Linked DNA regions of Azospirillum brasilense. The protein of the gene in region 2 interacts with the protein of the main gene of each other region in a pairwise test. Links are inferred from orthologs where the notes say so. Each region holds a gene or a part of one and is shown on either strand. Other genes may lie near its edges.

Region 1 (7,915 bases), 1.5 Mb from region 2 along the record:
TCGTCTCTCCGATGGGATACCGGCCAATGGCGGCCGGCGTTCTTTGTGGCCGACCCTACCGGGCGGCAGGTTAATTTTGCACGAACCGGGGATGCGGCGTTTTACAGCGCCCGCACCTGCATCTTGATCGGCCCTTCGCCCCGGCCATGGACGAACTGGTCCACATAGGGGTTGCCGGAATGGTCGATGTCGTTGGCGTGGCCAGTCCAGATGATCCGGCCCTGGTAGATCATCGCCACGCGATCGGCGATCTTGCGAGCCGAGGCCATGTCGTGGGTGATGGTCACGGCGGTGGCGCCGAGATCCTTCACGCACTTCACGATCAGCTCGTTGATCACGTCGGCCATGATCGGGTCGAGACCGGTCGTCGGCTCGTCGAAGAAGATGATCTCCGGCTCGTCGGCGATGGCGCGGGCGAGGCCGACGCGCTTCTGCATGCCGCCCGACAGCTCCGACGGGAACAGCTCGCCCACCTCCGGACCGAGGCCGACCGCGCCCATCTTGGCGATGGCGATGTCCTTGGCCTTGGCGCGCGGCATGTGCTCGCCCTGGATCAGGCCGAAGGCGACGTTCTCCCAGACCTTCAGGCTGTCGAACAGGGCGGCGCCCTGGAACAGCATGCCGAACTTGTGCAGCAGCTTCTCGCGCTCGCGCGGGCGCAGCTTCGTCGTCTCCTCGCCGTCGACGCGGATGGAGCCGCTGTCCGGCGACAGCAGGCCGAGGATGCATTTCAGCATGACCGACTTGCCGGTGCCCGACCCGCCGATGACCACCAGCGACTCGCCGCGCCCGACCTCCAGGTCGATGCCGTTCAGCACGACCTTGGGTCCGAACGCCTTGTGCACGTTCTTCAGCGCGATCTTCGGCGGATGAGCGGGGGGAACCTGCGACATGGACTCGCTCATTGCTCTGCGCTCACTTCGTCGAGAAGAAGATGCCGGTGATGAGGTAGTTCCACACCAGGATCAGGATGGAGGCCGACACCACCGCGTTGGTCGTCGCCGCACCCACACCCTGGGCGCCGCCGCGCGAATGGTAGCCGTGGTAGCAGCCCATCAGCGAGACCATGAACCCGAACACCGCCGCCTTGACGAGGCCGGAGATCACGTCGACCGGCTCCAGGAACTCCCAGGTCCGGCCGATGTAGGAGGCCGGGTTGAAGTCCAGCCGGTAGACGCCGACCAGGAAGCCGCCGAACACGCCGATGATGTCCGCCACCAGCACCAGCAGCGGCAGCATGGCCAGCCCGGCGATCAGGCGCGGCGCCACCAGATACTTGAAGGGGTTGGTCGACAGGGTCGACAGCGCGTCGATCTGCTCGGTCACGCGCATGGTGCCGATCTCGGCGGCCATGGCGGCGCCGATGCGCCCGGCGACCATCAAGCCGCCCAGCACCGGCCCCAGTTCCCGCGTCACCGACAGGGCGACCACCGTGGCGATGGCGCCCTCCGCCTGGAAACGGGAAAAGCCGGAATAGCTCTGCAGCGCCAGCACCATGCCGGTGAACAGCGCGGTCAGCCCGACCACCGGCAGCGAGTAATAGCCGATGTCGATCATCTGGCGCAGGATCTGCCGCGGGTAGAACGGCGGGCGCACGCAGTGCGACAGGGCGGCGCCGGTGAACATGGCGAGCTTTCCGGTGGCTTCCAGAAAGATCAGGAAGGCCCGTCCGGTGGCGGCAAGGAAACCCATCAAGCGACCTCAGGCGGCGGCGGGTCGCGGTAGACCCTGTGGTAACGCGCGCCCAGCGAGGTCAGGATCTCGTAACCGATGGTGCCGCCCTCGCTCGCCACGGTGTCCACCGGGCGGTTCGGGCCGATCAGCTCCACCAGCCCGCCGGGCGTCACCGCCTCGTCGGGAAGGTGGCTGACATCCACCGTCACCAGATCCATCGAAACACGCCCAACCACCGGAGCGGCCACGCCATTGACGAAGACATGGCCGCGCCCGCTGAGCGAACGCAGATATCCGTCGGCATAACCCACTGCGATGGTTGCGATTTTTCCTCTCGCCGCAACGCGGTGCGTGGCACCGTAGCCAACGGTCATAGGGCTGTCAACGTTGCGCACCTGAAGCAGCCGGGCGTCGAGCCGGATCGTGTCCCGCATCGGGTTCGCCGCGGCGGGCGTCGGATTGACGCCGTAGAGCGCGCAGCCGGGCCGCACAAGGTCGAAATGAAAGGCCGTTCCGTGGAAGATCCCGGAGGAATTGGCGAAACTCGCCTCGGCCGCGGGCAGGCGCCCGATCGCCGAACGGAAACGCCCGAGCTGCTGGCTGTTCATCACCGAGTCTTCGTCGGCGCAGGCGAGGTGGGTCATCCAGACCCGGACGTCCACCCCCTCCAGCCGGGAGAGGTCGCCGACCAGCGTGTCCAGCTCGTCCGGACCGAGCCCGAGTCGGTTCATGCCGGTGTCAATGTGGACGACGGCGGGCAGGGCCGTTCCCTGCGCCCGGGCGTGGGCCTGCCACGCCGCGATGTCGCCCAGATGGTTCAGCACCGGCAGGATGCGCCGGGCCGTGAAGTCCGGCGCGGTGCCGGCGGGCAGGCCGCCCAGCGACAGCACGCGGGCCTCCGCCGGCGCCACGGCGCGCACGGCCAGCGCCTCCTCGAACTGGGCGACCACGAAGGTCCGGCAGCCGGCGGCGGCGAGCGCCGGAACGACGCGCTCCACCCCCAGGCCATAGGCGTTCGCCTTGACCACGGCGGCGCATTCCGCCGGGGCCACCCGGTCGCGGAGCTGCGTCCAGTTGGCGACCACGGCGCCGAGGTCGATGGTCAGGACGGCGCCGGAGCGGGCCAGCGGATCACTACTCAGTGGGGCCGAAGTCATGGGTCGTGTCGAGGTCGCCGAATTTCGTGAACTGTCCGTCGAAGAACATGCGGACGCTGCCGATCGGGCCGTGGCGCTGTTTGGCGATGATCGCCTCCGCGGTGTTGTGCACCTCGGCGTAGCGCTTCTGCCAGTTGGCGTAGCGGTCGTTGTACTTGTCCTCCGTCTCCTCCGGCCGGCGGGCCGGCTCGGCGCGCTCAAGATAGTACTGTTCGCGGTAAACGAACATCACCACGTCGGCGTCCTGCTCGATGGAGCCCGATTCGCGCAGGTCGGCGAGCTGCGGCCGTTTGTCCTCGCGCATTTCCACCGCGCGGCTGAGCTGGGACAGGGCCAGCACCGGCACCTCCAGCTCCTTGGCGATGGCCTTCAGGCCGCGCGTGATCTCCGAGATTTCCTGCACGCGGTTCTCGTTGCCCTTGGTCGAGCCGCCGCGCAGCAGCTGGAGATAGTCGACCACCACCATGCCCAGCCCGTGCGTGCGCTTCAGCCGGCGGCAGCGGGTGCGCACCGCGGCGATGGTCAGGGCCGGCGTGTCGTCCACGAAGAAGGGGACGCGGCTGAGCTCCTGGCTGGCCGCGACGAACTTCGGGAAGTCGCTGTCCTTGATCTCGCCGCGGCGGATCTTGTCGCCCGACACCTCGGCCTCGCCGGCCAGGATACGGGTGGCGAGCTGTTCCGCCGACATTTCCAGCGAGAAGAAGCCGACCGGCGCGCCCTCGCCGCCGTTGGTGCGCATGTGCGCCTTGGCGGCGTTGAAGGCGATGTTGGTGGCCAGCGCCGTCTTGCCCATGGAGGGGCGCCCGGCCAGGATGATGAGGTCCGACGGGTGCAGGCCGCCCAGCTTGCGGTCCATGTCGCGCAGGCCGGTGGTCACGCCGGTGACGTGGCTGGACCGGCGGAAGGCCGTCTCCGCGGTGGCGATGGCTGCCTTCAGCGACTCGGAGAAGGCGATGAAGCCGCCGCGCACGTCGCCGGTCGAGGCGAGGTCGAAGAGCTGCTTCTCCGCCGTCTCGATCTGGTCCATGGCGTCGATGTCGAGGTCGTGCTGATACGCCTCGTTCACCATGTCCGTGCCGACCTCGATCAGCTGCCGGCGCAGGAACAGGTCATGGATCGTCTTGCCGTAATCGCCGGCGTTGACCACCGTCACCACGTTGGCGGCGAGCTGCGCCAGATAGCCGGCGCCACCGTCCGGGGCCAGTTCGACGTCGTTGTCGAAATAGGCCTTCAGCGTCACCGGGTTGGCGATCTGGCCGCGCTCCACCATCTTGGCGATGGCCGAGAAGATGCGCTGGTGCGCCGGGTCGTAGAAATGCTCGGCGCGCAGGAACTCGCCGACCTTCTCATACGCCTTGTTGTTCACCAGGATGGCGCCGAGGAGCGCCTGTTCAGCCTCCTCGTTGTGCGGCGGCGTGCGGTATTCCGCCGTCGGCTTCGCGGCACCGGCACGGGACAGCCCGCCGTCGAGGGGGCGCGGCTCGAAAAGCTGGGTGGTCTTGTCATCCATGACGGCACTTTAGCAAAGGGCGGGGCGCAAAGCTGTGCGATCGGGGTAAATCTACCCACATTCCTGTGAGTAACTTTTGCCCACAGCCGGTTAAAGCTGGGGGTAAGTCGGAAACAGGGCATTGTATCAATGTCTTCATGACTCGCCAAAGCTGTGGGTCGATGCGGCGCGGGCACCTCTGGTCACACGTTGTTCGCGCCGACGTTCCGCCCCGTCCGCAAGGGCGGCGGCACGGCCTCGGCCAAGGCCGTTTCGGTGCGCTGCATGTAGTCGCGGACGAGCGGAACGGCGCCCAGCGAGCGCGCCAGCTGCATCTGGAAAACCATGTGCCCCTGGTAGCGGAAGCTGATTTCGGCCCCCGCCAGATAGAATTCCCACATCCTGCAGAAGCGCTCGTCGTACATTGCGCGGGCCTCCTCCCGCCGGGCCGCGAAGCGCTCCCGCCAGTGGCGCAGCGTCTCGGCGTAATGGAGGCGCAGGATCTCGATGTCGGTGTTCCACAGCCCGGCCTTCTCCACCGCCGGGATCACCTCCGACAGGGCGGGCGAATAGCCGCCGGGAAAGATGTACTTGCGGAACCAAGGGTTGGTGGAACCCGGCCCGTCCGACCGGCCGATGGAGTGAAGCAACGCCACCCCGTCCTCGGCCAGCAGGTCGCGCAGTTTGGCGAAGAAGGCCGGGTAATGGGGCGCGCCGACATGCTCGAACATGCCGACCGAGACGATGCGGTCGAAGCGCCCTTCCATTTGCCGGTAGTCGCGCAGTTCGAAGCGGACCTGACCGGCCAGCCCGGCATGGGCCGCCCGCTCCCGCGCCACCGCGAGCTGTTCGCGGGACAGGGTGATTCCGGTGACCTGGGCGCCGGTCATGCGGGCGAGATAGAGCGCCATGCCGCCCCAGCCGCAGCCGATGTCCAGGACGCGCATGCCCGGCTGAAGCAGCAGCTTCGCCGCGATGTGCCGCTTCTTGGCGTCCTGGGCCTCGTCCAGCCCGGTGTCCGGGGTGGGGAAGTAGGCGCAGGAATATTGCAGGTCGCGGTCGAGGAACAGCTCGAAGAAGGACCGTGACAGGTCGTAGTGATGGGCCACGTTGCGCCGCGACCGCCGCAAGGGATTGCTCTGCTGGATGAGCCGCAGCGCGGGGGAGAGGGCTTCCCTCAGGTTGCCCAGAACGCCCTGGACATTGTCCGTCCCCGCGCTCAGCAGCGCCAGGAAATCATAGACGGAGCCGCCTTCAATGGTCAGGCGGCCGTCCATGTAGGCCTCCCCGAATCGCAGCCGCGGATTCATCACGAGGTCGCGGTGCAGCGCCTTGTCGTGCAGACGCAGGGTGAGGGACGGGATGCCGACCCCCACCCGGTGCCTCCGCCCATCGGCGCCGACGATGTCCAGGGCGCCGGCGGTCAGGGCCGGGCTGAGCAGGCCGGCAAGCAGCATCGCGCATCTCCCCATCCGTCGAACACGACTCGGTCTGGACGTTCGCCGCGAGCGAATCACCAGGAACGAGAGTCGGAGTTCGGAGCGGGGAGAGGCAACCCGCCGGACGAGGCAGGGGGCGGGGCGTCCGGCGCATCCGGATGGGGGAGGGCGGATGACTGGGGGCGCCAAAAGCGGAAAAGCCGCCTCGCCCCTTTCGGGGGCGGGCGGCTTCCGGACGAGCGGACTGGTCTCGTTGAGCGGGCGGTCAGCCCTCCTCGGAAACCTCGGCCTCGGCGGCCTCGGGGGCCTCCTCGATCTCGTCCTCGTCGTCGCGCAGGTCGGCCGCGGTGACCATGCCACCACGGGACAGCTGCAGCTCGGCCTCTTCCTGCGAGCGGGCGACGTTCACCGTGACGGAGACGCTCACCTCGGGGTGCAGGACGACGCGCAGCTTGAACAGGCCCAGCGTCTTGATCGGGGTCTCGATCGACACCTGCTTGCGGTCGACCTTGTAGCCGGCGGCGTCAAGGGCGTCCGCGACGTCGCGCGGCGTCACCGAACCGTACAGCACGCCGGTCTCGCCGGCCTGACGGATCACGACGACCGTCACGTCGTTCATCTTGGCGGCAACCTGCTCGGCGTCCTTGCGGCGCTCCAGGTTGACGGCCTCCAGGTGGGCCTTCTGCTTCTCGAAGAACGCCATGTTCGCCTTGGTGGCGCGCATGGCCTTCTTCTGCGGCAGCAGATAGTTGCGGGCGAAGCCGGGACGCACCTTCACGACCTGGCCCATCTGGCCGAGCTTCTCGACCCGCTCCAGCAGAATAACTTCCATCACTCGTCCTCCTGATCGGGGCCGGCGGGCCGGAGACGGCGACGCAGCCCAATCCATTGCTCGATCATGCCAAGACCGACCATCAGCACGATCGGCCAACCGAAAAGAAACAGGAACATGTAGAACCCGATGAGGATCGGCAGCTTGGCCGACCGGCTTCGGGCGAACACATGCACCACCGAAAGCCCGGCAAAGGCGAATGGCAAGGCCAGGATCAGCGCGGCGTTGACCGCGAGGAACCCGACCGGGTCCGACGCCAGCGAGGCCGTCACCATGGCCAGCAGGAACGCGGTGGCGAGCCACCGGGGCAGTTCCAGGTCGTCCAGCCGCATGGCGGGGCGCTTGTTGCGGCCGAACCGCATCAGCACGCCCTGCGCCAGGGCTCCGTTGACGATCGTCATGACGAGCCATGAGATCACCGCGAAGCCCGGCAACACCTCGGCCATCCAGATGTCCTGCGGGTCCGGGGCCTGATGGCCCTGCGCGGAGAACATCTGGTCCGCCATGCGGCCCAGCGTTTCCCGCACCGCGCCCTCCAGCCCGCCGGGCTGATCGAGCGTCAGAACCGCGGCGCCCAGAAGGCCCGCCAGTCCCATTCCGGTCAGCGCCATCAGGAGCCGGCCCGGAGGATACCATTCCACACCCCCGTCGGGAGCCGCCCGCGCCAGCAGCGCCTGCCGCACCACCAGGATGACCGGGACAGCCGCGGTCACCAGATAGGCGAGAGACACCAGGACGCTGGACGACACCGCCAGGACCGCCACCGTCCCCGCCGCACCGGCGAGTAGGGAGGCGGTGGAGCCGAGCCACAGTCCCGCGAGGAACAGCGGCAGCGGCGCCAGATAGCCCAGGATCAGCGCCCCGAACCCGCCGAACAGGACGGCGAGATAGAAGAAAGCGCTGACCACGCCGACACCGATGGCAGCCGCCAGAGGGGCGGCCAGGGGCGAGGCCATGGGATTACCTTTGCCTGTTGTCCGTTTTGATCCTTACTTCACCACGTAGGGAAGCAGGGCCAGGAAACGGGCGCGCTTGATGGCGCGGGCGAGTTCGCGCTGCTTCTTCGCGGAAACCGCGGTGATGCGGCTCGGCACGATCTTGCCACGCTCGGAGATGAAGCGGGACAGGAGCTTGACGTCCTTGTAGTCGATCGCCGGGGCGTTCGCGCCCGAGAACGGGCAGGTCTTGCGGCGGCGGAAGAACGGACGGCGGGGACCGCCACCGGTGCGGGCCGGAGCGCCCGAGGTCTGCTTGTCGGACATTTAGGCGTTCTCCCCTTCGGCAACGGTGGGCTCCTGGCGGCGCGGCGGGCGCGGGCCACGAT
Region 2 (7,982 bases):
CGACGGTGCCGGCGAAGCGGTTGTTCTCCCCGACGAAGGAGGCGACGAAGGCGGTTTCCGGGTGGTCGTAGATGGCCCGGCCGTCGCCCACCTGCTCCAGCACGCCCCTGGACATCACGCCGATCCGGTCGGACATGGTCAGCGCCTCGCCCTGGTCGTGGGTGATGTAGATGAAGGTCACGCCGGTCCGCTTCTGCAGGTCGCGCAGCTCGGCGCGCATGTGCTGGCGCAGCTTGAGGTCCAGCGCCGACAGCGGCTCGTCCAGCAGCAGGACGGCGGGCTCCACCGCCAGCGCGCGGGCGATGGCGATGCGCTGGCGCTGGCCGCCCGACAGCTCCGTCACCTTCTTCTCCGCGGCGTCCGGCAGGGCCACGAGGTCGAGCAGCTTGCGCACCCGCCCCTGGCGCTCCGCCGAGGGCACGCCGCGCACCTCCAGCCCGAAGCCGATGTTCTCCGCCACCGTCATCAGCGGGAACAGGGCGAGATTCTGGAAGATCAGCGCGGTCGGCCGCCTGTTCGGGCCGATGCCGCGCATGTCCCGCCCGCCGATGCGGATGGCGCCCTCCGTCGGCTCCATGAAGCCGGAGACCATGCGCAGGATGGTGGTCTTCCCGCAGCCCGACGGGCCGAGGAAGCTGAAGAATTCCCCCGCCCCGACCGTCAGCGACACGTCGCGGACGGCGGTGACGGAACCGAACCGCATGGTGACGGACTCGAGCTGGACGTCCTGACTCATAGGCACCTGATTGGAATGCTGGAAATCCCCGGTTGGGCCGCCGCCTTTAACCCTCTCCCCTCCGGGGAGAGGGTGGCCCGGAGGGCCGGTGAGGGGGTTGCGCTCGTGCCGGACGTGGCGCCATGCACAACCCCCTCACCCTAACCCTCTCCCCAGGGGGAGAGGGGACAATCGGGACGGGAGAGGGTCGCACTCACGCGGCCAGGAAGCGGTCCTGGTACTCGTTGCGGATGGAGACGTACCAGGCCTCCTGGATCGGCCACCACCACAGCTTCTGCAGCGCGTCGCCCGGATAGGCGTCGGCGAAGAACTGCTTGTTCAGGTCGGACAGATGCGCCTCCGCCCCGACCGCCGTGCTGGAGATGCCGGAGTGGTTGGTGTAGAGGGCGCCCGCCTGCGGCGTGTAGAACCAGTTGATCCAGGCGTAGGCCTGCTCCAGGTTCGCCGCCTTGGCCGGAATCGCGAAGCCCTCCATCCAGGCCAGCGCCCCTTCCTTCGGCGCCAGGAAGCGGATCGGCAGCCCCTCCTTGCGCAGGGCGACCGCGGACGAATCCCAGGTCTGGCCGATGACGCAACCGTTGGTGCGGAAGGCGCCCTGGGCCTCGTTCTCGTTCGACCAGAACTGGCCGATGGCCTTCTTGTTGGCGGCGGCGACCTGAAGGATCGCGTCGAAATTGGCGCGCGCCTTCGCCTCGTCCTTGAACTGCTCGCGGATCGGGTGGGGCAGCTTGCCCTGGCCTTCCAGCCACAGGCCGATGCCGATCAGGCCGGAATGGCCGCGCACCGTCACCTTGCCGGCGTGCTCCGGCTTCCACAGGTCGCCGTAGCTGGCGGTGCCGTAGGTCAGCGGCGCCTTGGCCTGATCATAGGCGATGGCCTCGGTCCCCCAGTCGGCGGGGGCGAAGAAGCGCTTGCCGCCGACCACGCCGCCCATGGCGGCGGAGCCCTCGACCGCCGACTTCAGGCAGCCGTCCCACGTGACCTTCGATTCGTCCAGCGGCTGGACCAGCTCGAACTCCACATAGTTCGGCACGCGGTCCACCGTGGGGTGGATGATGTCGAAGCCGGCGCCACCGGTGGCCTTGAGCTGGTTCAGCAGCTCGTCGTTGGTGCCGTATTCGGTCAGGCTGGCCTTGATGCCGGTCTTCTTCTCGAAGTCGGCCAGCATGTCCGGGCTGATGTAGCCGGCCCAGGAGAAGATCTTGACGCTGCCCGACGCGGCGCGGCCCTCGCGCAGGATGAAGGGGCCGACCGCGGCGACGCCCGCGGCGGCGGCGGTCCCCTGGAGCAGCAGGCGGCGGGTGAAGCCCTTGGCGGCGCGCTGCGTCTCGGCGCTGGAGCGCTGTTCCAGGCTGGTGGTTTCCGGAACCTTGGTCATGGCACCTGCTCTCCCCTTTTCTTATTGGCCCGAAATCATGCCGGCCATCCCGATCGCGGGGCCGGTCGCGGGGCCGGTCCAGCCGGACTCCGCCGCAGCGGCAACTGTGCCGCGATATCCGGGCGCCGTCCATGGCTCAAGCGGGCGTGGGCGCAAACTTCATCGGGCTGTAACGCCCCACGATCCTCCGGGCGCTACATCACGTAGAAGCGGGCCTTCACCACCACACCGTCGATGCCGCAGACCACGGTGCGGTTGCGTCCACTGTTCTTGGCGAAGTAGAGCGACTCGTCGGCCCGCTTGATCAGGTCGGCCACCGTCTCCGTCCCGTCCGCCGGGGAGATGCCGATGCTGACGGTGAAGGCGAACAGGGCGCCCTCGGCGGTCCGGGCGGTCAGCGCCTCCGTCGCCACGCGGATCTCCTCGGCCTTGGCGATGGCCGTCTCGACCTGCGGGGCCGGCAGGACCATGCAGAACTCCTCCCCGCCCATGCGGCCAAGGAAACCGCCGGGCGGCAGGCGGGCCGCGCAGGTCTGGGCGAACAGCTTCAGCGCGAGGTCGCCGTTGGAATGGCCGTAGGTGTCGTTGACGCGCTTGAAATGGTCGATGTCGAACAGCGCGACGGCGAAGGGCATGGCCTTGTCCGTTCCGTTTGCGCCTTGCAGAAGCCGGTGCTGCTGCTCCAGCCGCTCCATGAAGCGGCGGCGGTTCAGGACGCCGGTCAGGTAATCGGTGTTCAGCATCTCCGCCATCACCCGATGGGTGCGGGTGATGCGTTCGCCGGCGCGCACGCGGGCGCGCAGCATCGGCATGTCGATGGGCTTGGTCAGGAACTCGTCGGCGCCGGCGTCGAACGCCTCGATCCGGCGCTGGATGTCGTCGTCGGCGGTCATCAGGATGGAGAAGGTGCGATGCTGGTCGTCCTCCGCCCGGATCAGCCAGCACAGCTCCAGCCCGTCCATCCGCGGCATTTCCAGATCGGTGATCAGGATGTGGATGTCGTGAAGATGGTAGAGGTCCAGAGCCTCCCGCCCGTCGCGGGCCAGCAGAACCCGGTACCCGTACGCCTCCAGGTGGTCTTTCAGGATCTTCCGGACAACGGAGGAGTCGTCGGCGACGAGGACGTTCGTCTCCATGGTTGATCCGGGAATCATGGCAGCCACCCCTTGCAGGCACCAGCGGGGTGTTACAAGGGTTTTGTATAAAATGCCATCATTTTCGGTAGGGGCATTCCGCGCGCCGGCTCCCACCCACGGGGGCCATCCACGGGGGCCACCCGGCCCGCTCAGCTTTCCAGCATGCGGCGGAGAAGCTCGACGTCCTCGGCGAACGCGGGGTCGGTGGTGCGCAGCTCCTCCACCTTCTTCACCGCGTGCATCACGGTGGTGTGGTCGCGCCCGCCGAACTTGCGCCCGATCTCCGGCAGGGAGCGGGCAGTGAGCTGCTTGGCGAGGTACATGGCGACCTGCCGCGGGCGGGCCACGGCGCGGGCGCGGCGGGCCGAATGCATGTCGGCGACGCGGATGTTGAAATGCTCCGCCACCCGCTTCTGGATCTCGTCGATGGTGACGCGGCGGTCGTTGGCGCGCAGCAGATCATGCAGCACCTCCTGCGTCGATTCCAGAGAGATGGCCCGGCCGACCAGCTCGGCGTGCGCGACGATGCGGTTCAGCGCCCCTTCCAGCTCGCGCACGTTCGAGGTGATCTTGTGGGCGAGGAATTCCAGGACCTTCAGCGGAATGGCCGCGTTCAGCGCGTCCGCCTTGGCCTGAAGGATGCCCAGCCGCAGCTCGTAGGTGGTCGGGTGGATGTCGGCGACGAGGCCCCAGCCGAGGCGGGAGCGCAGCCGCTCCTCCATGCCTTCCAGGTCGGACGGGCTCTTGTCGGCGGAGATGATGACCTGACGGTTCTGGTCCACCAGCGCGTTGAAGGTGTGGAAGAACTCCTCCTGGGTGCTGTCCTTGCCGCTGATGAACTGCACGTCGTCGATCATCAGCACGTCCACCGAGCGGAACTGCTGCTTGAAGGCCATGGTGTCCTTGAAGCGCAGCGCCCGGATGAACTGGTACATGAACTTTTCCGCCGACAGGTAGATCACCTTGCGGTTCGGATCGTTCCGCCGGATCTGCCAGGCGATGGCGTGCATCAGGTGGGTCTTGCCCAGCCCGACCCCGCCATAGAGGAACAGCGGGTTGAAGGTGACCGAGGTGGCGTCGGCGACGCGCCGGGCGGCGGCGTGGGCCAGTTCGTTCGGCTTGCCCACCACGAAATTCTCGAAGGTGAAGCGGGGGTCCAGCGGCGCGGAGATGTCGGTCCGATCCTCCAGCACCGAGGCGACCGCCGTGGGCGACTCGTCCGACGCGAAGGAGGGCGGCCCCGCCGAATAGGAGGACCCGATGTAGGAGGTCGCGCCGTAGGAGGCGGCCCCATAGGACGCGGATTGGCCGAGCGCCGCGGCCCGCGGGGCGGGCGCCGGGGGAACCGGACCGTCGGCGGCGGGGCCGTCTCCCGGACCGGAGTCGTGCGGCGCCTCGCCCCCGCTCTCGTCCGGCATCAGCATGGACGGCGCGTTGGCCGAGGCGACCACGACATCGATCGACAGCACGTCCGGATTCTCGCCGGCCCACAGGTTGCGGATGCGGTCGGCGTAGTGGGTCAGCACCCAGTCGCGCATGAAGCGGGTGGGCACGACGATGCGCACCTCCCCGCCGCGGATTCCGGCGAAGGAAAGCGGCTGCAGCCAGCTGCGGTAGGCGATCTCGCCCACCTCGTCCTTGAGGCGGCCCCGGATGCGGGCCCACTGCTGATCCAACGACGCGCCGACCGACATGCTTCCCCTACCCCGCTCCTTTCCCCCCGGACGGCCCCGCGCCGCAGGGGGCACCGTCCCGCCCGACCGAACCCAGACCCCTTGACTCCAGACCCCTTAATCTAGGCCCCGCGCCGGCAAAACGTTCCTCTCCTGAAGACTCCAACGGTGGATGCCTCCCAACTGGGCGGCAATACTATCCCTTCGGCGAAGTTGGACTCCGCCTTTGCCACGTCGAGTTTTAAGAAAAGCATCGCTCCAGGAGCAACGGGTTGAGTCGAGCCTCTTGAGCGCCCCGCAGCCTTGCCCGCCGCCTTGAACGTCTCCGTCCTTCAGCGAATGGCGCGTGACATCAAAGACAACATCGGTGCGCCATTCCCAACGGATGGAAAGTCTAATCAGCCGTCCCCGCCCTGGCAATAGGACAGAAAGCGAACGGTCCGGACTGCGGCAAAAATCACGCAGCGCTCCCGAACCTCGCCCCAGCCTTCACGCAAGACCAGAACCGCCGGAGGCGAGTCGCCGTCCAACAGCCGTGATCCCCTGCCCCGCCGGAGTATTGCCGGAGGACTCGGAAGGAACGGAGACTGTACTTATCAAAAACGCAAAAAGCCGCGCCCAGACCTGGTGCGCGGCTTTATAACGCCGAGTAAACTCAGAGAGCCTTGATGCGGGCCGACAGGCGCGACAGCTTGCGCGACACGGTGTTCTTGTGGAGAACGCCCTTGGAGGCTCCACGCATCAGTTCCGGCTGCGCGGCCTTGAAAGCCTCAGCGGCTTCAGCCTTGTTGCCGGACGAGATCGCCGTCTCGACCTTCTTCACGAAGGTGCGGATGCGGCTGACGCGGTTACGGTTGATCTCCGTACGACGCGCGGTTTGACGAATGCGCTTTTCAGCAGACTTATGATTGGCCATGAAAACCCTACTCCGGACGACACGCCTGTCCCAGTGCGAGGGGGCCTTATACGCTCCAGCCGAATGGGAGTCAAGGCACCGTCCAACACTGTTTCTCGGCAAAGGAAAGATTACGAGATCTTGACGGATTTCTGGTCCTCCCCCGCTAGATACGGGGGAGGAGTCGGGGGATGTCAGCGATGCTTCCAATCCGGCTGACGCTTTTCGGCGAAGGCGGCCATGCCTTCCTTCTGGTCTTCGGTGGCGAAAGTGGAGTGGAAGATTCGGCGCTCGACCCGGATGCCCTCGGACATGGTCGTCTCGTAGGCGGCGTTGACGGCGTCCTTGGCCATCATGACGACCGGGCGCGAGAGCTTGGCGATCTTCTCGGCGACCCGCACCGCCTCGTCCACCAGGTCCACCGCCGGCACGACGCGGCTGACGAGGCCGGCGCGCTCGGCCTCGGCGGCGTCCATCAGACGGCCGGTCAGGCACATCTCCATCGCCTTCGACTTGCCGACGAAGCGGGTCAGGCGCTGCGTGCCGCCGGCGCCGGGGATGGTGCCGATGGTGATCTCCGGCTGGCCGAACTTGGCGGTGTCGGCGGCCAGGATGAAGTCGGCCATCATCGCCAGCTCGCAGCCGCCGCCCAGCGCGTAGCCGGCGACCGCGGCGATGGTCGGCTTGCGGCACTTGGCCAGCCGCTCCCACTTGGCGGTGATGAAGTTGGCCTTGTAGACGTCCATGTAGGAGAAGCCCTGCATCTCCTTGATGTCGGCGCCGGCGGCGAAGGCCTTCTCCGAACCCGTCACCACGATGGCGCCGACGGAGTCGTCGGCCTCCAGCGCGTCCAGCGCCTGGCCCAGCTCAGTCACCAGCAGGTCGGACAGCGCGTTCAGCGCCTTGGGCCGGTTCAGCGTGACGAGCCCGACCGGTCCGCGGGTTTCGACGAGAATGGTTTCGTACGGCATGATGCAGCAGGCTCCCGTGGTTTGCCCCCTCGCTCGGGGCGGAGGGCGTTCTGGTTTGCTTTTGGTCTCTTTGGAGGATCAGCGCGGAATCAGCGAGAAGCGGACGACCGTGGCCGCCGCCTTCCGGGCGGCGGCGGGGGCCGGCTCGACGAATTCCAGGCGCAGCTCCTCGCCCTCCCGCAGGAAGCTGGCGCTACCGCCCGCCCGTTGCGGGGCGCGGCTCCAGCCGAGCTGCGGCATGGTCTGGTTGTAGAAGGACAGGACCGCGTTGCGGTCCATGGCGCCCGCCATGACGGACTGCGCGATGCGTCCGGCGGGCTTGTCGAAGACCAGCGGCGCCTCCTCGGCGGGGGCGAGGCCCGGCATGACCGGCACGTCCCCCATGCCTTCGACGTAGCGGGCGGAGTCGGCAGCCCAGGCGGAGGACGTTGCGGGCAATGGAACCCCGGCCAGACCCGCAAGGGCGGGGCCGGCGAGGAGGAGGGCGGCGAGCGTCGCCCTCGCGGTGGCCGATGGAGCCGTCATGCCTTCCACCTATATCAACGCTGGCGTTGCGGACAATAGAAAGTCGAACGGCCCGCCTGGACGATGCGGCGGACGCCCCCGGTCTTCGCGACATCGCAGGTGCAGCCCGGGCAGGGCGCGCCCTCGCGGTCGTAGACCGAGAACTGGTGCTGGAAGTAGCCGAGTTCCCCCGACGCCTGCCGGTAATCGCGCAAGGACGATCCGCCCGCGGCGATGGCCCGCTCCAGAACCGCGCGGATCGCCGTGGCCAGCCGCTCCGCCTTGGCGCCGGTCACCGTGGCGGCGATGCGCGTCGGGCTGAGGCGGGCGAGGAACAGCGCCTCCGACACGTAGATGTTGCCGAGCCCGGCGACCACGCTCTGGTCCAGCAGCGCGGCCTTGATGCTGGTCATCCGCCCGGCCAGCCGCGCGGCCAGCACCGGTCCGGAGAAGGCGTTGCCCAGCGGCTCCGGCCCCAGCGCGCGCAGCAGAGGGTGCTCGGCGAGCGTCTCCGCCATGGCGAGGTCCATCAGGCCGAAGCGGCGGGCGTCGTTGAAGGTCACCACCGTCCCGGCGTCGGTCTCCAGCACGACGTGGTCGTGGGCGCCCCAGGCGGCGGGCCGTTCCGGCGTGATGATCATGCGGCCCGACATGCCGAGATGGGCGATCAGCACCGTCCCGTCGTCCAG

What was found.
Region 1: the proteins of dnaA (region 2) and D3869_RS00940 interact in binary tests that used the Escherichia coli proteins (3 or more experiments, as listed by UniProt). The link is inferred for Azospirillum brasilense from one-to-one orthologs.

The regions. Positions count from the first base shown.
Region 1 is NZ_CP032345.1:182,551-190,465, reverse strand. Bases 2,076-4,966 are described here. They hold D3869_RS00940 (replicative DNA helicase), read right to left. Parts: upstream 4,342-4,966; coding sequence 2,809-4,341; downstream 2,076-2,808. Other genes in these bases: D3869_RS00935 (SAM-dependent methyltransferase), read right to left, coding at 4,524-4,966; alr (alanine racemase), read right to left, coding at 2,076-2,831. In the rest of the region: D3869_RS00955 (ABC transporter ATP-binding protein), read right to left, coding at 102-893; D3869_RS00950 (MlaE family ABC transporter permease), read right to left, coding at 916-1,692; more of alr, read right to left, coding at 1,692-2,075; more of D3869_RS00935, read right to left, coding at 4,967-5,777; rplI (50S ribosomal protein L9), read right to left, coding at 6,025-6,591; D3869_RS00925 (DUF2232 domain-containing protein), read right to left, coding at 6,591-7,547; rpsR (30S ribosomal protein S18), read right to left, coding at 7,581-7,853; rpsF (30S ribosomal protein S6), read right to left, coding at 7,854-7,915. UniProt on the Escherichia coli protein: The main replicative DNA helicase, it participates in initiation and elongation during chromosome replication. Travels ahead of the DNA replisome, separating dsDNA into templates for DNA synthesis.
Region 2 is NZ_CP032345.1:1,702,391-1,710,372, reverse strand. What follows is about bases 2,673-5,630. They hold dnaA (chromosomal replication initiator protein DnaA), read right to left. Parts: upstream 4,945-5,630; coding sequence 3,400-4,944; downstream 2,673-3,399. Other genes in these bases: rpsT (30S ribosomal protein S20), read right to left, coding at 5,579-5,630; D3869_RS08285 (GGDEF domain-containing response regulator), read right to left, coding at 2,673-3,250. In the rest of the region: D3869_RS08295 (ABC transporter ATP-binding protein), read right to left, coding at 1-736; D3869_RS08290 (extracellular solute-binding protein), read right to left, coding at 930-2,114; more of D3869_RS08285, read right to left, coding at 2,309-2,672; more of rpsT, read right to left, coding at 5,631-5,839; D3869_RS08270 (enoyl-CoA hydratase), read right to left, coding at 6,013-6,789; D3869_RS08265 (hypothetical protein), read right to left, coding at 6,868-7,314; mutM (bifunctional DNA-formamidopyrimidine glycosylase/DNA-(apurinic or apyrimidinic site) lyase), read right to left, coding at 7,329-7,982. UniProt on the Escherichia coli protein: Plays an essential in the initiation and regulation of chromosomal replication. Binds in an ATP-dependent fashion to the origin of replication (oriC) to initiate formation of the DNA replication initiation complex once per cell cycle.